DNA from 2 places in the Paenibacillus sp. AD87 genome. Region 2 is predicted to be linked to the other one. Evidence: riboswitches for the same ligand, from Rfam matches in the RefSeq annotation. Region 2 holds a riboswitch; the other holds the start of a gene.
What was found. A riboswitch is a leader RNA that binds a small molecule or an ion and turns the genes downstream of it on or off. The one in region 2 is predicted to bind ZMP and ZTP.

Region 1 (4,479 bases), on a different contig from region 2:
GGGGACTTCGATTCATGGAAGTGCCCTTTTGTTTTATCATAGGCTCGAGTCAAAGATCGCATGATGTTAATCGCTGGGAAGATTCAGACCGCATCCTTGGGCAGAGCAGATATGTTATAATTATAGGAATCAGAAAACATAAGCGAAGAAGGCATCTCGGAAGCGGAATGTCTTGCATTAACTACCCTACTGAAGTTTAGGAATGATGGATATATGACGAGAGAGAACGAGCAATTGCATCAGTCTTCCATGAAAGGCATGGAGAACGATGAAAGTACAGAGGAAATGGTTACAAGTATGTGGGATGTCAATATACTGGTAACCAATGAGGACAAGGATGATGTGGCAAAAGGAAGTGCATATAAACAGGCCCTTGCTGACTTGCAGGATGCCGCAGCCTGTCTTCGTCAAGAACAGACCGTGGCATTCCCAACCGAGACGGTATACGGTCTCGGTGCAGATGCTCGCAGTACAGCTGCGGTGGAAGCTGTATTTGCAGCCAAGGGACGGCCTTCGGACAATCCACTGATTGTCCATATTGCACAGCGTGACCAGTTGGATTCACTGGTCACGGAAGTGAATGGCACAGCGGAGGCGCTGATGGCGGCCTTCTGGCCGGGGCCGCTTACGCTTGTGCTGCCGGTTAGGCCAGGGGCGGTATCCCCGCGAGTAACCGCCGGTTTGGACACGGTGGCCGTGCGTATGCCGGATCACCCGGTGGCTTTGCAGTTGATCGCGGCGGCGGAATGCCCGGTCGCCGCGCCGAGCGCCAACCGCTCCGGGCGGCCAAGCCCGACCCTCGCAGCACATGTGCGCGAGGATCTGGCAGGCCGCATCGGCGGCATCGTGGACGGCGGCCCCACCGGGGTGGGCGTCGAGTCCACGGTGGTGCAGGTCGGTGACGACGGTACGGTCACCATCCTGCGCCCTGGCGGCATTACGGCGGAACAGCTGTCCGCCGTTGCCGCCCGTGTCGCCACGGACCCGGCGTTGCTCGCCGAGGGGCCCGGTGGCGATGACAGCCCGGCGCCGCGCTCGCCGGGCATGAAGTACACGCACTACGCGCCCACAGGTGCGCTGTGCGTGGTGGAGGGGCCGCCCGCAGCGGTGGCGGCCTGGATCAGCGCCGCCCTCGCAGAGGCGGCGCAGCGCGGGGAGCGCACCGCAGTGCTGGCGTTCGCCGAGCACGCGGAGCAGTACCGCGCCGATGCCGTGTTCTCGCTGGGCGAAGCCAGCGAGCTGGAGGAAGCAGCGCGCCGGCTGTACGCCGCGCTGCGCAGCTGCGATGAGCAGGGCGCCACATATATTGTGGCTGAAGCCTGCTCGCGCGAAGGACTGGGAGCAGCCGTCATGAACCGGCTGCTCAAGGCGGCAGGTCACCGACTCATTCAGGTCGGTGACCGATAGCTCCATTTTTCCATAATATCGCTATGAATATTTCCCTCTGGCACCCGTCCTCTAGTTACGACTAGCAATTCAATTTTTTTGAGCCGGGATTGCAAAATGTCTTCTCAGGTCATGTTTATGTCCTTGTCCGCATAAGGTGTACAAGAACCTTTACGTGACTTGGGGGTATGGGGATGTGGGATGTGTCTGCCCATGTAGGGCAGTTGGTAACCATTTTGATTATGGCCGTCGCTCTCGGACTCGACGCGTTCTCACTCGGCATCGGGATTGGCATGAAGGGCATTCGTATGAGAGACGTATTGCGAATCAGTACCGTAACGGCCCTGTTTCACATCATCATGCCGCTCATCGGCATGTATACGGGCAAATATGTCAGTTCCCTGCTTGGTGACATTACGACGTATGCAGCTGGCGGTCTGCTGGTCCTGCTCGGCGCCCATATGATCTTGAACGCTTTCCGGGAGGGAGATACCAAACTGGTGGATCATCGATCTCTGCTCGGAGTGATTCTGTTCTCACTGAGTGTCAGTGTAGATTCGTTTTCCGTTGGAGTTTCGCTCGGCATGTTCAGCAGTGATTTGGTGTTAACGGTACTGGCTTTCGGTGTCTGTGGTGGAGTAATGTCCGTCATGGGTCTGCTGTTGGGACGGCGTGTGAGCCAAAATATGGGCGATTATGGGGAAGCGGTCGGCGGAGCGATCTTGCTCGCTTTTGGACTTCTGTTTATATTTTAAAAAACGACGTTAACCATAATTACAGCCTAGTGCAGTCTTCAATATATAATTAAGAGTTTCATTGGTTCAGATGGAGTTTCAAACATGATTCGACAACATTTGCAAAATGGGGAGGCTAACCACAATGAAACATATTTTGTTTGTATGTACAGGGAATACATGTCGCAGCCCCATGGCGGAGGGACTTTTACGTAAACTGGCGTCTGAGCGGGGCATTCAGGTGGACGTTCGTTCCGCAGGTGTAGCCGCAACAACGGGCATGCCGATTTCCCGTCATGCGGAGGCCGTATTAAGGGATCACAACGTTGAGGGACCCCCACATTCGACGCTCCTTAGCTCGAACCTAGTCGGCTGGGCCGACCTGATTCTCACGTTGACACGCAGTCATAAACAGCATGTCATGCAGGTTTTTCCTGACTCGGTACACAAGACATATACCTTGAAAGAGTATACGGAAAATGACGAGCAAGTCTTGAATGATCTTCAGGAATTGGACAGCCTGTTTGCGACATTCGAAATGAAACGTGCGCTAGGTCAGGAGATTTTGGCATCTGAACGTGAGCGGGCAATCGAGATCAGACAGCGCATTCCGAGCTTTGATATTTCGGACCCGTTTGGCGGCAGTCGCGACGATTACAACATCGCTGCGGCAGAGATTCGGACTGCTCTCGACAGACTTTTGGACAAGTTGGAGTAATTGGATTCGTTTAATCATTCCCAAGTACCGATGGATTTCCATATAAAAAACGTACACGGGATGTAAATTACCCATTGATTTTAAACGCAGGTTGTTTTATGATGAATGGGAAAACAGGGATCCGGTGTAACTGGCGACGAAGTGGGCATAACCACGATGGAGCACCGGAACAAACGGCCGGTCGCCTGGGCAAAAGAGCAATTCTGCGTTACCCGCAGACTGCTCTTTTTTTCGTCTTTCATCTGATTATTCGCTATAATAGTACCTGAAATGCCATACAAGAGAATACCAAGGGCAGCCAAGAGGAAGCCGGGCATGATTTTATCGGGAGGCGATAGGATGACTATTGAGTTAGATTCGGAACAACCCGGATTGCATGAACAGACCGCATCCATTCTGCGTGAACTGGCGCTTGCCGGACAGCTTGGACCTGGACAGATCGTTGTGATCGGTACAAGTACAAGTGAAGTTGCAGGCAAACGGATTGGTACAAGCGGTGCTGTTGAAGTAGCGCACCAGCTTCTTGCGGGTATACGCGAGGTGCAGCAGGAGTTCGGTTTTGATGTTGTATTCCAATGCTGTGAGCACCTGAACCGTGCGCTGGTTATGGAGCGTTCACTGCTTACACGTCTTGGATTGACTGAAGTGGGTGCAATACCTGTGCCCAAAGCAGGTGGTTCCATGGCATCCGCAGCGTATCGCTCGCTGACCGATCCATGCCTGGCTGAACATGTGCAGGCCCATGCGGGACTGGATATTGGGGAGACGATGATTGGCATGCATTTGCGGCATGTGGCAGTACCTTTCAGAACAGCACTCCGCTACATCGGTGATGCCCGTGTAACTACAGCACTGACCCGTCCGAAGTTGATTGGCGGCGAGCGTGCAGTGTATCGTATGGAAGAGCAACCAGATTCGACATTTTGTGACTGATATCTTCAACCTATATAAAGCCAAATTAGACTTTACACGAAAACGGAGAGTGCAACACCAATCTGAAGAAGCAAAGCGTTCGCCTTTATCCCCGGATTTCCCCCTTATTATAAGGGAGTTCAGAAAAATCTGGGGATAACAGCGATCGGAAGATGGTGATGCAATCGAAGTCAGGAGTGTAACCACTGTAGTTTCGCTTTATAACTTCACTTATAACTGGGAGGAATTTAATCATGGAACAATTGCGCAAGAATGACCCGGCAGTACTGGAAGCGATGAATCTTGAACTGAAACGTCAACAAAACAACATTGAGCTGATCGCGTCCGAGAACATCGTAAGCGAAGCGGTTATTGAGGCAATGGGATCTGTACTTACTAACAAGTACGCTGAAGGATATCCAGGCAAACGTTACTACGGTGGTTGTGAGCATGTGGATATCGTAGAAGATATCGCGCGTGATCGTGCCAAAGAATTGTTTGGAGCAGAACATGTGAATGTTCAACCTCACTCCGGTGCACAAGCGAACATGGCAGTATACCTTGCGGCTCTGAAACCAGGTGATACTGTGCTTGGTATGAACCTTGCGCATGGCGGACACCTCACACATGGTAGCCCGGTTAATGCTTCTGGATTGCTGTACAATTTTGTGGCTTACGGTGTACAAGAAGATACATTCCTGATTGATTATGATGAAGTGCGCAAAGCGG
Region 2 (4,479 bases):
CAAAACATAAAATCTGCTCTGTACTCCGCATTGCGAGAGACTAGAAATCGCCAGCCTCCTACAATAAGTTTTTTGATATCTTCCCGAAAAATAAACATAATGGCAATCAGTGAGGCTGTGTTTGTCAAAATTTCAAAGGATAATCCGTTCTGCTGCATGCCAAGCAGTCGTTGAACGATAATCAAATGTCCGCTTGAAGAAACCGGAATAGGCTCTGTAGCCCCTTGTACGATACCTAATAACACATATTTCAACCACAAAATAAAGTCTTCCATTGTATCCTCCTACTCATTATTTTCGACTAGCTTTGACATATTTCAGTTGGGCCACAATGATGACACTAATAATCACCAAAAGGAACCACGAACTGATCTTGCTAAAACTGACCAGTTGCCAGGAGTCATGCTGGTCAGGGTATTTCCAGCCGTTAAAAAATGTAGCTATATTTTCAGCAGTCCAGATGAAAAAACCTACGATGACAAAAGCGAGCGTTAACGGCATTCGATAGGTAGTTAATCGTACCCGATAGATAATCCATGTTTTACGAAAAACAATAAATACCAGAGCGGTCAACCACCAACGGAAATCGGGAATAAAATGATGTGTGAAAAAGTTGATATAGATGGCTCCTCCTAACAGAACCGAAGATGCAAACCCAGGCCAGCCTGTCATGTCCATACGCAATCTGCGCCATATTTGGCACATAAAGCTTGCTACACTTGCATACATAAATCCGCTATAAAGGGGAACGCCAAAGAGCTTGGTATAACCAGGCTCAGGGTATGACCAGGATCCCATCCACACCTTATACATCTCCAGTACCAATCCAATCACGTGAAATATACATATGACTTTGATTTCATCACGTGTTTCCAATCCGCTCCGGTACATAAGGTATTGTACTGCTAATAAAACAAGCAGAATGGCATCATAGCGATAAAGAAAGGGTATCTGAATTACGCTAGAAAGGGCCAACGTTCCAAAGATCGCCACAGGAAAAATGCAACTCATCGCCTGATGATAACCAAAATGCAGGAGCTGTACTAAAGGTTTCAAGTTATGTTTATCTCCTTCCTAAGCCTTGTTCATAATAATATAGATATGGTCCGTTTGTAAAAAGAGAAAAAAAGATCTATATATTTTCTTATTTTCAATTCGAGCTTATTCAAAAACAAAACAGGCCCCTCGTCAACTGGAGGGACCTTGTTTTTTGGCTAATTCAATTATGCATTTTCAGACAGCTTGTAGGCAGATTTAATCGTATGTTCAATGAGCGTCGCAATCGTTACAGGACCAACACCGCCCGGTACAGGTGTAATTGCTGAAGAAGGAACAAAGCAAGCTTCGTAGTCCACATCTCCGACGTTGCCTTTGTTATAACCTGCATCAATAACGACAGCACCTGGTTTAATCCAGTCTCCTTTAATAAAGAGCGGTTTGCCCACGGCTGCAATTATGATATCGCCAAGCTTCACGATTTCTTCCAGATTCACGGTTTTAGAGTGGCAAGTCGTCACCGTTGCATTCCGGTTGAGCAGCATGGCTGAGACAGGTTTGCCCAGAATTGGACTTCTTCCGATGACAACTGCATGTTTGCCCTCGATCTGAATATTGTAGAAATCCAAAATGCGCATAATAGCCTGTGGTGTACACGAAGGGAATTCTGCGTCTCCAAAAGCATTAAGTGCAAAACCGAGAGTCGTAACACCGTCAACGTCCTTCTCGATGCTAATGGCATCAAAAGCTGCTCTTTCATCGATGTGATTCGGGACAGGGTGCTGAAGCAAAATACCGTGTACGGAAGGGTCATCATTTAGCTTGTTAATTTCTTGAATTAATTCATCCGTGGTGGTATCCGCAGAAAGAACGACCTTAATAGAATGCACGCCTAATCGAGCACAAGCATTTCCTTTCATTCGCACATAAGTCGCTGAAGAAGGATCATCTCCGACGAGAATTGTTGCGAGACAAGGCTGAATACCTTTTTCCTTCAGAATGGCAACCTTCGAGGCCATGTCTTCTTTCATAAAATCCGCTACCGTTTGTCCATTTAAGATCAGTGTGTCAGTTCTCATTTTCACATCGCCCTTTCAACATAAAAAAAGAGGCAAGGAAATAAATATTCCTTACCTCTGCCCAGGCGTACGGCTTATTACAAAACCATATGCTCCCTCACGGTTCACCGTGTTCGCCAGTTACATATGATCGTTTAAATTGTTTAGATTGTTTAGATTGATAGTACTTGAAAAAGCAAAATTGTTCAATAGTTAATGGATTTCTCTTATCAAGAGAGATGATCTTAAGGATTAAGTATCTCGTCTATTAATGAAAATTCAACATGATCTACTTTCCAGCCCTTTATCCTGAATAATTTGATTGATAAAACGATCTGTAAAATAGGCGCTAAAGTATGTCCGAATTTGCTTAATGGACGACAGATTTGTCGCTTCATTTAATTTGTCAACGAAGATTTGCTGTTGTTTGGCCGTTATTCTCTTTGTATTGGGCACTTGCACTTTGGGTTTTGCCATCGTTACCTGTAGTTGCTTACCATCAAGAGTAATAGTTGCTTGGCTGGTTTGTTGATTCCATTGCACGTCAGCGCCTAAAGTTTGACTGATAAACCGCGCCGGGACATAGGTGGTGTTATCGTTTAATTCCGCAGGAACATCCAGAGAAACTGCCTCTTGGTTAACCAGTATCTTTTTAGAGTTAATGGTCAAAAGTATTGTCGTTTCACCTTTGGTCATGGTGATATTTTTTAGTTCTTTGTTCCACAGTTGAGAAAAGGGCTTAATTCTAATTTTTTTCTTTTACCAGAGGAAATAGTTGATAACTGTTCTCACTTATGATATATTATTGTTAACAAGTAAACTATTTGCGGTTGAATTAGTGCATTAGATTCATTATTTAAGGTTTTTTTATTATTTATAGGTAAATAAGGAGCGATTGAAGAATGGATTCAAACGATCGATCAAAACAGTTACTGTATGACCAATTTATCCGCTTTTTACATGTATATGAGAATCACAAGGATACGGAAATTGAACATTTTCTAAGTATCGCCCAGCGGGAAAGCATGGACAAAATCCCTCAGCATTTGACCGCGATTCATATGATAGATTGCATTGGCAAGCATGAGCCTATTAACAACACGGGTATTGCCGAGGCGATGAATTTGTCCAAAGCAAGCATTACCAAGATCGGCAACAAACTGCTGGAGGAAGGATTCGTTAAACGTACGAAAATGAATGACAACAAAAAGGAGAGCTATTTCCGGTTGTCACCACAAGGCAAGAAGATCTTTGAACTACATGAACGTTTACATGTACTTGAGGCTGAACGGTTCTATCGTTCTTTGGACAAATATTCGGAACCGGAGCTGAAAATAATACTTCAATTTCTTCAAGACAGCAGCATGGATATGGAATCCAGATAAACTGAAGGAGAGTGAAACACTTGAGTCTTGCAGAATTGATCAGGGAACGGAGAAGTATTCGTAAATGTAATTCTACACCGGTGGAACAGGAGTTGGTTGTTGAATTGCTGCACAAGGCTACACGGCTTCAACCATCTGTTGAATCTGGCTCATGGCGTGTTGTTTATGCCGGAACTCCCGAAGCACGCAAACGGTTGGTGGACTGCATGCTGGAACAGATGTCGCAGAGCAAGTTCGGCAAGTTGATTCCGGGAAAACTGCTGGATGTGTTTAAAAAGAGGTTTACCGATATTCCTGCTCATGTCATTGTTATGTCGACTGTAGGACCGGATCGTCTGACCAATGACCGCAATTATGCGGCTGCCTGCGGGATGATGCAGAGCTTCCAACTGCTGGGATGGGAACAAGGGTTAGGAATGCTGTGGGATACAGAGTCCATGATTCAGAATGAAGGCTTTTTCAAAGGAATTGGACTGCGTGAGGATGAAAGATTTGTTGGCATTCTTCATATGGGATATTACGACAAAGCGCCAAGAAGCCGGAAAAGAACACCAGCTGAGCAAAAGTGGACTGTATTTCAGGGTCAGACTACGTAGAAGGGGAGGATGTAAATATGGAATTGTCCGATCTGCAAGGGGGCATACACAGTCCGAAATATTTTTTGGATCGACCGGTATCACAGGAGCTAATCCTTGAATTGCTCAATCACGCCGTGTGGGCGCCAAATGATGGACTTCGTGAGCCGTGGCGATTTATTTTTGCCGATAATCGTAATGGGAAACTCATGCAGGGAATGCAGGAGCACGCTCCAGCGTATCTTCTGGTTCTGGTGAAGGAAGAGGCGGATCATCATAAGCGGGAAGAGGACTTTGCAGCTGTCTGCTGTCTGATCCAAAATTTTCGTTTGCTTGCCCATGAACAGGGCCTGGGTGTGCGCAGTACGTTGCATGACTGGATGTACGACCGGAGTCGTGCTGAAAAGTTTGGCGTGTTAGGCAACGAGCGAATTGCTGCGGTTCTGGAATTGGGATATGGCGCTG

Region 1: it holds a riboswitch for ZMP and ZTP, as region 2 does, so the genes downstream of both, gpAD87_RS27160 (TIGR01440 family protein) here and gpAD87_RS11290 (bifunctional 5,10-methylenetetrahydrofolate dehydrogenase/5,10-methenyltetrahydrofolate cyclohydrolase) in region 2, are expected to answer to the same signal.

The regions. Positions count from the first base shown of each region.
Region 1 covers NZ_LXQN01000019.1:802,985-807,463, forward strand. Annotated here, with positions in the region: gene gpAD87_RS27145 (L-threonylcarbamoyladenylate synthase) at 250-1,407, shown strand; gene gpAD87_RS27150 (manganese efflux pump MntP) at 1,581-2,141, shown strand; gene gpAD87_RS27155 (low molecular weight protein arginine phosphatase) at 2,266-2,838, shown strand; ZMP/ZTP riboswitch at 2,955-3,036, shown strand; gene gpAD87_RS27160 (TIGR01440 family protein) at 3,178-3,771, shown strand; gene glyA (serine hydroxymethyltransferase) at 4,005-4,479, shown strand, end outside.
Region 2 covers NZ_LXQN01000007.1:2,571,462-2,575,940, reverse strand. Annotated here, with positions in the region: gene gpAD87_RS11300 (undecaprenyl-diphosphate phosphatase) at 1-275, opposite strand, end outside; gene gpAD87_RS11295 (DUF817 domain-containing protein) at 292-1,056, opposite strand; gene gpAD87_RS11290 (bifunctional 5,10-methylenetetrahydrofolate dehydrogenase/5,10-methenyltetrahydrofolate cyclohydrolase) at 1,224-2,075, opposite strand; ZMP/ZTP riboswitch at 2,128-2,209, opposite strand; gene gpAD87_RS11285 (copper amine oxidase N-terminal domain-containing protein) at 2,334-2,780, opposite strand; gene gpAD87_RS11280 (MarR family transcriptional regulator) at 2,957-3,439, shown strand; gene gpAD87_RS11275 (nitroreductase family protein) at 3,460-4,035, shown strand; gene gpAD87_RS11270 (nitroreductase family protein) at 4,053-4,479, shown strand, end outside.